3 regions of the Paenarthrobacter sp. NPDC090522 genome follow, and region 1 is predicted to be linked to each of the others. Evidence: riboswitches for the same ligand, from Rfam matches in the RefSeq annotation. Region 1 holds a riboswitch; each other region holds the start of a gene.
The links. A riboswitch is a leader RNA that binds a small molecule or an ion and turns the genes downstream of it on or off. The one in region 1 is predicted to bind S-adenosylmethionine.

Region 1 (3,268 bases):
TTCTGGCGGAAACCACCGCTGCCGTAACTGCTCCTCAACAGCCCGCGGCGCCGAAGCTCCGGGGTGAGTTTGTCCAGCACGGAGTGGACCGTCACCGGATCCACAAACCCGGAGAAGAGGAAGCCGTCACCGCCAACCGCTTCCCCGGTCTCTTCGAGGTAATCGGCGATCTGCCCGGCAGTGCCGATGATCGAGTCTCCGGCTCCCCCGCTGCGGGCCTGCAGGATCTGGCGCAACGTGGACCCTGGAGGGGCTGCCTTGGAGAAGTGTTCCAGTGTTCCCTGGTTGCTGTTGGTGCTCAGGGTGGGGAGGGGCTCGTCGAGGTCGAACTTCTTGAAGTCGATCACCGAGAGGTAGGAGATCGAGTTGAGTTGGCTGTCGATATCCCGTTGTGTGAGCTCCCGGCGCTGCGCCCTCAGTACCTCCGCCTCTGCAGTGGACCCCACCACGGTGGGCTTGAGGACGAAAAGGACCTTGACGTCGTCGGGGTTCCTGCCCGCCTTCGCAGCCTCGGCGCGGATCGAATCCCGGTAGGCCTTCATCCCGTCCACCCCGCGGGCCAAGGCAATCGCCACATCGGCGTGTCCGCCGGCGAACGCCTTGCCACGGGGCGAAGCACCGGCCTGGACCAGGACGGGTTCCTCCGGCAGCGGCGCGGTGTTCAGCGGCCCACGGACCTTGAAGAAGTCGCCCTGGTGGTTGATCGGGTGAACCTTGGTGTGGTCCGCGAACCTGCCGGCCTCCACGTCCTCAAGCACAGCGCCAGGTTCCCAACTGCGCCACAGCCGCCTGACGACGTCGACGAACTCCTCAGCCTTCTCATACCGCAGGTCGTGCTCGATCTGTTGGTCAAGGCCATAGTTCTGGGCGGCAAGGTCGCTGCCCGAAGTGACGACATTCCACCCGAGCTGCCCCTCGGAGAAGTGCTGGAGCGTGGCGAGGAGCCGCGCCGCGGTGAAGGGCGGGTAGAAGGAGGCGCTGACGGTCGGAACAATCCCCAGGTGCTGCGTGGCCGAGAGCAGGTACGGAACCAGGGCCAGGGGGTCGTGTTTGGGCGCGAAGGATGCGTGGGCCAAGGACACCTCGGCGGTGCCGCCGTAAGTATCCGGAACGGTGAGGGAATCCTCGATGATGAACAGGTCCAGCCCGGATCGCTCGAAGGCCCTGACGGCCTCCTGGTACAGCGCGGGTTTCTTCCAGTCGTAACCCAGGCCGTAGCCGGGCGTCCCCCAGCCTTGGACTCCGAATCCGTGGCCCACGAACCATCCAAAATGAAGCATGGGCTTGAGTGTAGAACTGCTGTGTCCGTTCACCGCGACCTGATTTCATGCGAAGTTACAGGGGGTCGTACTGCGTCAATTATGCTCCCGCTGCGTCACATTTGGACCCCGTTCGGCCCGCCCCGGGGAGGCGCCGGTTACGCAACATGACGACGGCGGTGCAGTCGCCAAATGCGGCTTCCCGGCCGCGGATGTTACGTTTTTCTTGAGTAATGAGCACCAGCGTTAAGCCCTGACTTGCTGGTCGGCAACCCTCTCCCGCGGCGGGGTGCCTCAGGTGACTACTCGGCGTCTTCGAACTTCGAACTGCAAGCGTGACTGAGGAGCACCACGAATGCCTGAACCCACTGAAGAAAAACTCTCCTACCGCCTGATCACGGGTCCTGATACCCGTGACTTCTGCGAACGGATCTCCGCTGCTTTGGCCGAGGGCTACGTGCTGCACGGCAGCCCGGCGGCCACGTTCAACGGCGAAACTGTCATCGTGGCGCAGGCCGTGATCCTGCCCGCTGCGGTAGCCAGTTCGGACGCAGCTGTTGCGAGCGCCGTGGACGAGTTGGACAACTACGAGGAAGCATTCGAGGGCCACGCATGAGCTACGCAGGTGACCTGACCCCGCAGGACGCGTGGGCAAAACTTGAAGACGGCGCCATCCTGGTGGACGTGCGCACCGAGGGCGAATGGGCCCACATCGGTATTCCGGACACGAAGGCCACGGAGAACGATCCCCTGTTCATCCAGTGGAACCTCGCCGGCGGCATCCCGAACTCCCGCTTCCTGGAGGACCTGCAACAGCAGGCCCCCGAGGGCGACGGCGTGGAACTCGTTTTCATCTGCCGTTCCGGCCAGCGCTCCATCGCTGCTGCCATCGCCGCTACTCAGGCCGGCTTTACGGCCTACAACGTCCTTGAAGGCTTTGAGGGCGAACCCGACCGTTATGGCGAACGCACCGTCAACGGCTGGAAGAACCGTGGCCTGCCGACCAACCTTGGGAACGACTAAAAGTGACTTTTAATCCTGACGCCGCCGGCTGGAGCCCTGACACCCAGGCCGTCCGCGGTGGCCTTGACCGTACCAACTTCCAGGAAACCGCAGAACCGGTTTTCCTGAACTCCGGGTTCGTCTACGAATCCGCTGCCGCCGCGGAACGCGCCTTCACGGGCGAAGACGAGCGCTTCGTCTACTCCCGCTACGGCAACCCGACTGTGGCCACCTTCCAGGAACGCCTGAGACTGCTGGAAGGAACCGAGGCATGCTTCGCGACGGCGTCCGGCATGTCCGCGGTCTTCACTGCCTTGGGTGCCTTGCTGGGTGCCGGTGACCGTGTGGTTGCCGCCCGCTCACTGTTCGGCTCCTGTTTTGTGATCCTCAATGAGATCCTGCCGCGCTGGGGCGTGGAGACCGTTTTCGTTGACGGACCGGACCTGGACCAGTGGCGTGCTGCCCTGTCCGAGCCGACCACGGCCGTCTTCTTCGAGTCCCCGTCCAACCCGATGCAGGAAATCGTGGACATCCAGGCCGTCAGCGAACTGGCCCACGCCGCCGGGGCAACAGTCGTCGTCGACAATGTCTTTGCCACTCCCCTGCTGCAGCGCTGTGGCGACCTGGGCGCGGACGTGATTGTCTACTCCGGCACCAAGCACATTGACGGCCAGGGGCGCGTCATGGGCGGGGCGATCCTGGGCACCAAGGAATTCATCGATGGCCCGGTCAAGCAGCTCATGCGCCACACCGGACCCTCCCTTTCCTCGTTCAACGCGTGGGTGCTCACCAAGGGCCTCGAAACCATCGGGCTGCGCGTGAACCACAGCTCGGCTTCCGCGCTGAAGATCGCCGAGTGGCTCGAGCAGCAGCCGGCCATCAGCTGGGTCAAGTACCCGCTCCTGAAGTCGCACCCGCAGTACGAGCTCGCCACCAAGCAGATGAAGGCCGGCGGAACCGTGCTCACGTTCGAGCTCTCGCCGTCCGGTGGCCGGACGGCCAAGGAA
Region 2 (3,268 bases), on a different contig from region 1:
GAGCCGCTGCGCCTGCCGGGCTGCACGGATTCTGGAACCGATGGCAACGGGAACATTGCTGGGTTCAACGGGTAGAGCCTTCATTCACAAAACCTTTCAGGCCCGTCCGGGAGGCCCTGTCATTGGAGCCAATAGTAGCCGGACAGCCACGGCAAAGACCCAGAATCCGCGGAACCATGACCAAACCACCTTGACTGTTACTCCCATCACAACATATCCTCATAGGCAACAAGTGTTGTCTGTGAGGCACACAACACACGTCCAACTCCGTTCGTCAGCACAGAGACTTCGACGCCCTGCAGGAGTATCGTCGAATACCCCAACCTCCGTGCATCAGCTCCAAGGAGCCACTCATGGACTCTTCGTTCATCAACATCGCCATTGTGGTGGTGTATTTGCTTGCCATGCTGGCGTTCGGTTGGTGGGGCAAGTCCCGCACCAAGAACAACAGCGACTTCCTGGTGGCCGGTCGCCGCCTGGGACCGTTCCTCTACACCGGCACCATGGCCGCGGTTGTCCTGGGTGGCGCATCCACCGTTGGCGGCGTTGGCCTGGGCTACAAGTTCGGCATCTCCGGCATGTGGCTGGTGGTGGCCATCGGCGCCGGCGTCCTCTTGCTGAGCCTGCTGTTCGCCGGCACCATCCAGCGCCTGAAGATCTACACGGTCTCGCAGATGCTGAGCCTCCGCTATGGAAGCAAGGCCACCCAGACCTCCGGCATCGTCATGCTGGCCTACACCCTCATGCTCTGCGCAACCTCCACCGGCGCCTACGCCACCATCTTCGTGGTCCTTTTCGACTGGGAACGCTGGCTGGCCATCGCCGTGGGCGGCGCGATCGTGCTGGTTTACTCCACCATCGGTGGCATGTGGTCCATCACCCTTGCTGACCAGGTCCAGTTCATCATCAAGACCGTGGGCATCTTCCTGCTGATGCTGCCGTTCGTCATGAACGCAGCCGGCGGCCTGGACGGCATCCGCCAGCGCGTTGATGCAAGCTTCTTCCAGATCGACGGCATCGGCCTGCAGACCATCATCACGTACTTCGTGGTGTACACGCTTGGCCTCCTGATCGGCCAGGACATCTGGCAGCGCGTCTTCACGGCAAAGACCCCCACGGTTGCACGCTGGGGCGGCGCAACCGCCGGCGTCTACTGCATCCTCTACGGTGTAGCCGGCGCCCTGATCGGCCTCGCCGCACGCGTGGCCTTGCCGGACATCGACGTGGCAAACCTCGGCAAGGACGTTGTCTACGCCGAGGTGGCAACGCACATCCTGCCCATCGGCATTGGCGGCCTGGTCATGGCAGCTGCCGTTGCCGCGATGATGTCCACCGCCTCCGGCGCACTCATTGCCGCGGCCACAGTGGCCCGCGCAGACGTAGTCCCCTTCGTCGCCAGCTGGTTCGGCAAGACCATCAACACCGACGACACGGAAAACCCCGAGCACGACGTCAAGGCGAACCGCTACTGGGTCCTCGGCCTCGGCGTCCTGGCGGTCCTGATCTCCATGGCGGCCCAGGACGTGGTCGTGGCCCTCACCATCGCCTACGACATCCTGGTAGGCGGCCTCCTCGTCGCCATCCTCGGCGGCCTTGTATGGAAGCGCGGAACCGGCATCGCCGCAGCCTGGTCCATGGCCGTGGGCTCGGTCCTTACCCTGGTCCTGCTGATCCTCTTCGCAACGGGTGTGATCGAGAGCGCCGACGGCGTCTACGCGAACGATCCCATCTACTGGGGCCTCGGCGCTTCGTTCGTGACGTTCGTGGTGATCTCACTGCTCACTCCGCCCACCGATGCCGCCGTCCGCGCGGCGTGGGACAAGCGGGTTGCTGGAGCCATCTCGGATGAGCTCCCGCTGGACGCCCACCCGGTCACCAGCCACAAGGCCTGACAGGCTCGCTTCACTGCGGTAAACCAAGCAATTCACGACGGCGGCGCCACCCTTCGCGGGGTGGCGTCGCCGTTTGCGTCGTCCCCGGCATCCACAAGCACACCCACCCCCATTGCGGGGAGGCATTAGGATAGGACGCAGCTTCAAGAGATGTGGCGCCAAGCTCCGACTGGCCGCACACCAACCCCATGTTCACGGGTGGTTCGGATGAGGAAGCGGCCCGCCCCGGACCAGAGACAACCGAGCGGGCAAGAGCACTCCCACCAAGGAGCAGTCCTTGCCGTACCAGGCTGAAACCAGCACGATCCAAGATCCCGCACACCGAGCAGGCGCATCCCAAGCGGCCCTGGTCAACACCAGCCCCATCGAAAGCGCCGCCCCCGCAGTCCGGGTGATTCCCGTCGTCAACCTCGTCCAAGGCACGGTGGTCATTGCAGCGCGCGGCCGCGCCGAACGATTTCACCACCCTGATCCCCGGCTGCTGGCCGCGGCATTGGCACGTTCCGTCCGCGCCGCACGTTGGTGTTCCGCGTCGCAGACGCTGACGGTGACCGTTACCGCCGTCGGACGTGCCGCCGGGCGCGAGCGGCTCTTCAACCTGGTGCCGGCTGCCTAGGATTCGTCGCCGTCGCCGCGGAATTCTTCCTCGGCCTCATCGAGCGGCACAATGCGCTCGTCGTCGTCCGCCACCTCGCCTTCCTCTGCCCAGGCCTCGTCCACTTCCTGGTCCTCGTTGTAGTCGTAGGCCGGATCCGATTCGATGGTTGCCCGTTCCGGGTGGTGGGGATGTGATTCGGTGCTCATGCTGCAACCTCCGTCCGATGGGCCGCACCAGGCGGTCCACTGACCGATGTGCGGGGAGTGCCCCGCCCCTGTCTAACCATCTGAGCACCGCCTCAGGAAGGGGTCAAGGGAGGGCTGCCGACGGCCGCAGCGCCGCTGCAGCAGGGTACGGAATTAAGGCATGCCGAACATTCCCGCTAAGGAATACCAGCCAAAAATCCCCGGAAATAAGCGGTACAGTGGGCGGTGCAAAGGGGCCGTAACCGTCCCATCAAGCCCAGGAGAAACAGTGCAACAGCACCAGGAATCCCACGGTCCGTCGAGCCCCGCTCCGGCCCCCCACCCCGCAGACGAAGCCCCGCGAACACCCACGCAGTCGGATATCCGGCGCTGGCGGCAGTACCTGGCAGACGAACGGGCCGAGGCCGCCGTCTACCGCGAACTCGCCCAACGCCGTGACGGCGAGGAACGGCAGATCCTCCTGGCCCTGGCAGAGGCGGAAGGCCGGCACGAGGCCCACTGGCTCAAGCTGCTCGGGGAACACGCCGGCATGCCCAAGGCGGCGTCCGCACGCAGCCGGCTCCTCGGTTTCC
Region 3 (3,268 bases), on a different contig from region 1:
GATCTTGCCGAGGTGCTCGCGGAGGCGGAGCCCCTCGCCCAGGAAGAACGCGGTAAAGAGACCCCGTTCAGCTGTCTGGGCCACGCGGCGGAAGGATTCGAAATCGGTCTGCGAGCCGCTGGCTGCGTCCTTCCAGACCGTGGTGTGGTTGACGCCCTGGAAGAAGACGCCGAACTGGATCTGCCCGTTGCCTGCGATGCGGTGGTGCTTGGTCATGGGTGAGCTCTCTTGTGGTTTCTGTGATGAGTCGGCGTCGGTCAGGCCGCGGCAAAGCGGTTGGCCGGGCGCGGAAGCTGGAACGTTTCCCGCAGCGTGGTGCCCGGTTTGAGAGGCGTCACCAGCCCGGTCTTGTGTAGAGCCGGCAGCACTTTGTAGGCCAGTTCGGGGAGGTCGACGTCCAGGACAGCAGGCTTGAGGCGAACGCCGTCTGCCGCTGCGAACAGCGTGGTGAGCACTTCCACCAGGCCTTCGGCGCTTCCGGCGTAGCGGGCTCCACTCCGCCATTCCTCGTGGGCGTCCAATTCGGCCAAGCGCTCCTCGGCCGTCTGTCCGCGGGCGTCCAGAATGACGTCCAGCTCTACCAGTGTCCGCTGTGCGCCCGCCGCTGCTGCCGCGTGGGCCGCCTGCGGAAGCGCCTCGACAGTGGTTGCGGATGCCAAGGCAACGTCTGCCTCGACGGCGGGAATGAGGTCCGCGGGGGCAAATACCACCAACTGCCCCTGCAGGGGACGGGGGATGATGGACGGTCCCTTAACTGAGAAGCGGTTACCTTCGAAGTCGGCGTAATGCAGCTTGTCCCGGTCGAGGTAGCGGCCCGTGGACACGTCCCGGATCACGGCGTCATCTTCCCAGGAATCCCAGAGCCTGCGGCTGGCTTGGACCACATCGGCTGCCTCGGCCGCGACCTCGTTCTCTCCCAGCGGCGTGCGGCCCACGGTGCGGGCTTCCTCCAGCAGGTTCGCGGTATTCACCAACCAACCGGCCCTGCCCTGGGAGGAGTAGTCCAGGCTGGCGAGCTGGGTTGCGATGTGGAATGGCTCGGTGAAGAGCGTTCCTGCTTCCGGAACCAGGCCCAGGGAGCCCGTGAGTGGCGCTGCGAACGCGGCGCGCTGAATGGCGTCGATACGCGTTGGGATTCCTGTGCTGTCGGCATCCACGGCCCGGGTGTCCTTGAACGTGGCAAGGTGAAATCCCGCGATATCGGCGGCCTGGACAGTCTCACGGATCCGAAAGCCCCCCAACAGCGCCTGCGGATCGTGGAGCGCCTTTCGCCACGCAGCCGGGTGGGCTCCATCGCCGTCGAGCTCCAGCCCAACAACGCGTGAACGGAATTCGGGTACAGAATTTGAAGGCATGTTCTCTCTTTTCAGAGGCCGCCGCGCGGCCGGTTGACATTCACTTGCCGCAAACGCGGCCAGGTCTGTTTCCGGAGCACCCCGCCACCTAATGCCTGAGGGTTGCCGCAGCGCGAGCCGGTCCTTGGCGCGCTGACTCTTGACCTGGAACTGAATCTAGAAGCACCTCCAAGGAATGTACAAACGCCCTGACGCGGGGCGTCAACGCGGGAAACATCGCGTCAACGGGCTGCCAAGTTCGTCATTTTCCACTCCGGCCTGTACCCCCGCGTGACGATGCGTTGCGTCGCGTTGAGCCGCATGTAGCGACGCCTGACGTGTTGCTCAACGCTTTTTGGCGCGCGGTTTTCCTGCCTCCTAGCGTGGGCGGCATGACCGTCTACGAATCAGTCCTCGATGCCATCGGTGGCACTCCCCTGCTCCGTTTGAAGAAGCTCGGCGCGGGCGTCCGGCCACGCATTTACGCGAAGCTGGAGTTCCAGAACATTGGTGGCAGCGTCAAGGACCGCGCTGCACTGTCCATGATCCGCGCAGCTGAACAGGCCGGACTCTTAAAGGCTGGCGGGACGGTGGTTGAAGGAACCAGCGGTAATACCGGGATCGGGCTGAGCCTGGTGGCGGCACAACTGGGCTACCGTTCGGTGATCTTCGCTCCCGCTGCCACTGCAGCGGAAAAGGTCCGGCTGCTCCGGGCTTTCGGGGCAGAAGTGCACCTGGTGGCCGACTTCGTGCCGCGCTCACACCCGGACCATCTGGCGAACCGAGCGGCGGCCTTTGCAGCCTCAACCCCGGGTGCCTGGCTGGCACTCCAGTACGACAACCCGGCCAACCCCGACGCGCACTTTGCCGGCACAGGACCTGAAATATGGAAAGACACTGAGGGTGCGGTGACGCATTTCGTTGCGAGCGTCGGAACCGGAGGGACCATCAGCGGCACCGGCCGCTACTTGAAGGAAGCCAGCGACGGCCTGGTCCAGGTCATTGCGGCAGACCCTGAGCACTCCCGCTACGGTGGCGGCAACGGCTCACTCAAATACACCGAAGGTGCCGGTCACCCCCTTCACCCGGCCTCCGCGGAGGACATCTGGCCTGAAGCGTTCGACACCACCTTGGTGGACAAGTACTTCAGCATCAGCGATCGCGACGCCATCTTCACCGCCCGCCGTGCAGCACTCGAGGAAGGGCTGCTCATTGGCGCCACGGGAGGCACAGCCTTGGCGGCGGCTCTGGAACTTGCAGCCACCTTGGATGAAAGCCACACCATCGTTGCGGTCATCCCCGACTCGGGCAGGAACTACCTCTCCACCTATTTCGACGACGCGTGGCTCACCTCGCTCGGCTTCCTGGAACCGACGACGCCGGACGGAACCATCCGCTCGCTCCTCACCGGTGCGCCTGCCGGAGTTCATCTCCTGGCGAACGGCCTGACAGCGGCGGAGGCCGCCGTCGAACTTCACACCCGGTCGCTGGGGCCAAGCGAGCCGGCGTTCCTGGTGCTGGACCGTGGCGATAGCTTTGGAACCGTCCACCCGCGCGAAGTTGTGGGTGTAGTGACCCTGGAGTCGTTGTCCTCGGTGGATGACGCAGCTCCTGCTGCTTCGGCGGCTGTTGCTTACAGGACCGTCGCGGTCGGCGTCCCCGCCTCGGAGACGCCTGACCTGACGGAAGTAGCGGCAGTCCTGGTCGACGGTCGGATCGCCGCTACGCTGCGCTGATCCTCATCCGGTGAAACCGTGGACCTGTGGTCGTAGACGGCCCTGGCAAGGCGGGGTAACTCCACCCCGTCTGCCACGCCACGCCCCCTACCGCGATCGTCCCTGCCCGGCAGCCAAACCGGCCAGATGATGGTTCCAGACACGGGTCCCCTAAACACGGATCGCGCGTGCGCTTCGGAACAGTAGCAATCACTTTCC

Region 2: linked by a shared signal. The riboswitch ahead of ACIQT2_RS17560 (hypothetical protein) and the one ahead of ACIQT2_RS07515 (DUF1737 domain-containing protein) in region 1 are both predicted to bind S-adenosylmethionine.
Region 3: linked by a shared signal. The riboswitch ahead of ACIQT2_RS21005 (LLM class flavin-dependent oxidoreductase) and the one ahead of ACIQT2_RS07515 (DUF1737 domain-containing protein) in region 1 are both predicted to bind S-adenosylmethionine.

Annotation. Positions count from the first base shown of each region.
Region 1 is NZ_JBIVXL010000005.1:43,984-47,251, reverse strand. It holds gene ACIQT2_RS07520 (NtaA/DmoA family FMN-dependent monooxygenase) at 1-1,313, opposite strand, end outside; SAM riboswitch class IV at 1,489-1,601, shown strand; gene ACIQT2_RS07515 (DUF1737 domain-containing protein) at 1,615-1,875, shown strand; gene ACIQT2_RS07510 (rhodanese-like domain-containing protein) at 1,872-2,282, shown strand; gene ACIQT2_RS07505 (O-succinylhomoserine sulfhydrylase) at 2,285-3,268, shown strand, end outside.
Region 2 is NZ_JBIVXL010000014.1:94,523-97,790, reverse strand. It holds gene ACIQT2_RS17570 (helix-turn-helix domain-containing protein) at 1-84, opposite strand, end outside; gene ACIQT2_RS17565 (sodium:solute symporter) at 354-1,892, shown strand; SAM riboswitch class IV at 2,034-2,153, shown strand; gene ACIQT2_RS17560 (hypothetical protein) at 2,170-2,508, shown strand; gene ACIQT2_RS17555 (hypothetical protein) at 2,505-2,696, opposite strand; gene ACIQT2_RS17550 (VIT1/CCC1 transporter family protein) at 2,965-3,268, shown strand, end outside.
Region 3 is NZ_JBIVXL010000022.1:46,118-49,385, forward strand. It holds gene ACIQT2_RS21000 (NtaA/DmoA family FMN-dependent monooxygenase) at 1-216, opposite strand, end outside; gene ACIQT2_RS21005 (LLM class flavin-dependent oxidoreductase) at 258-1,355, opposite strand; SAM riboswitch class IV at 1,391-1,500, opposite strand; gene ACIQT2_RS21010 (PLP-dependent cysteine synthase family protein) at 1,727-3,070, shown strand.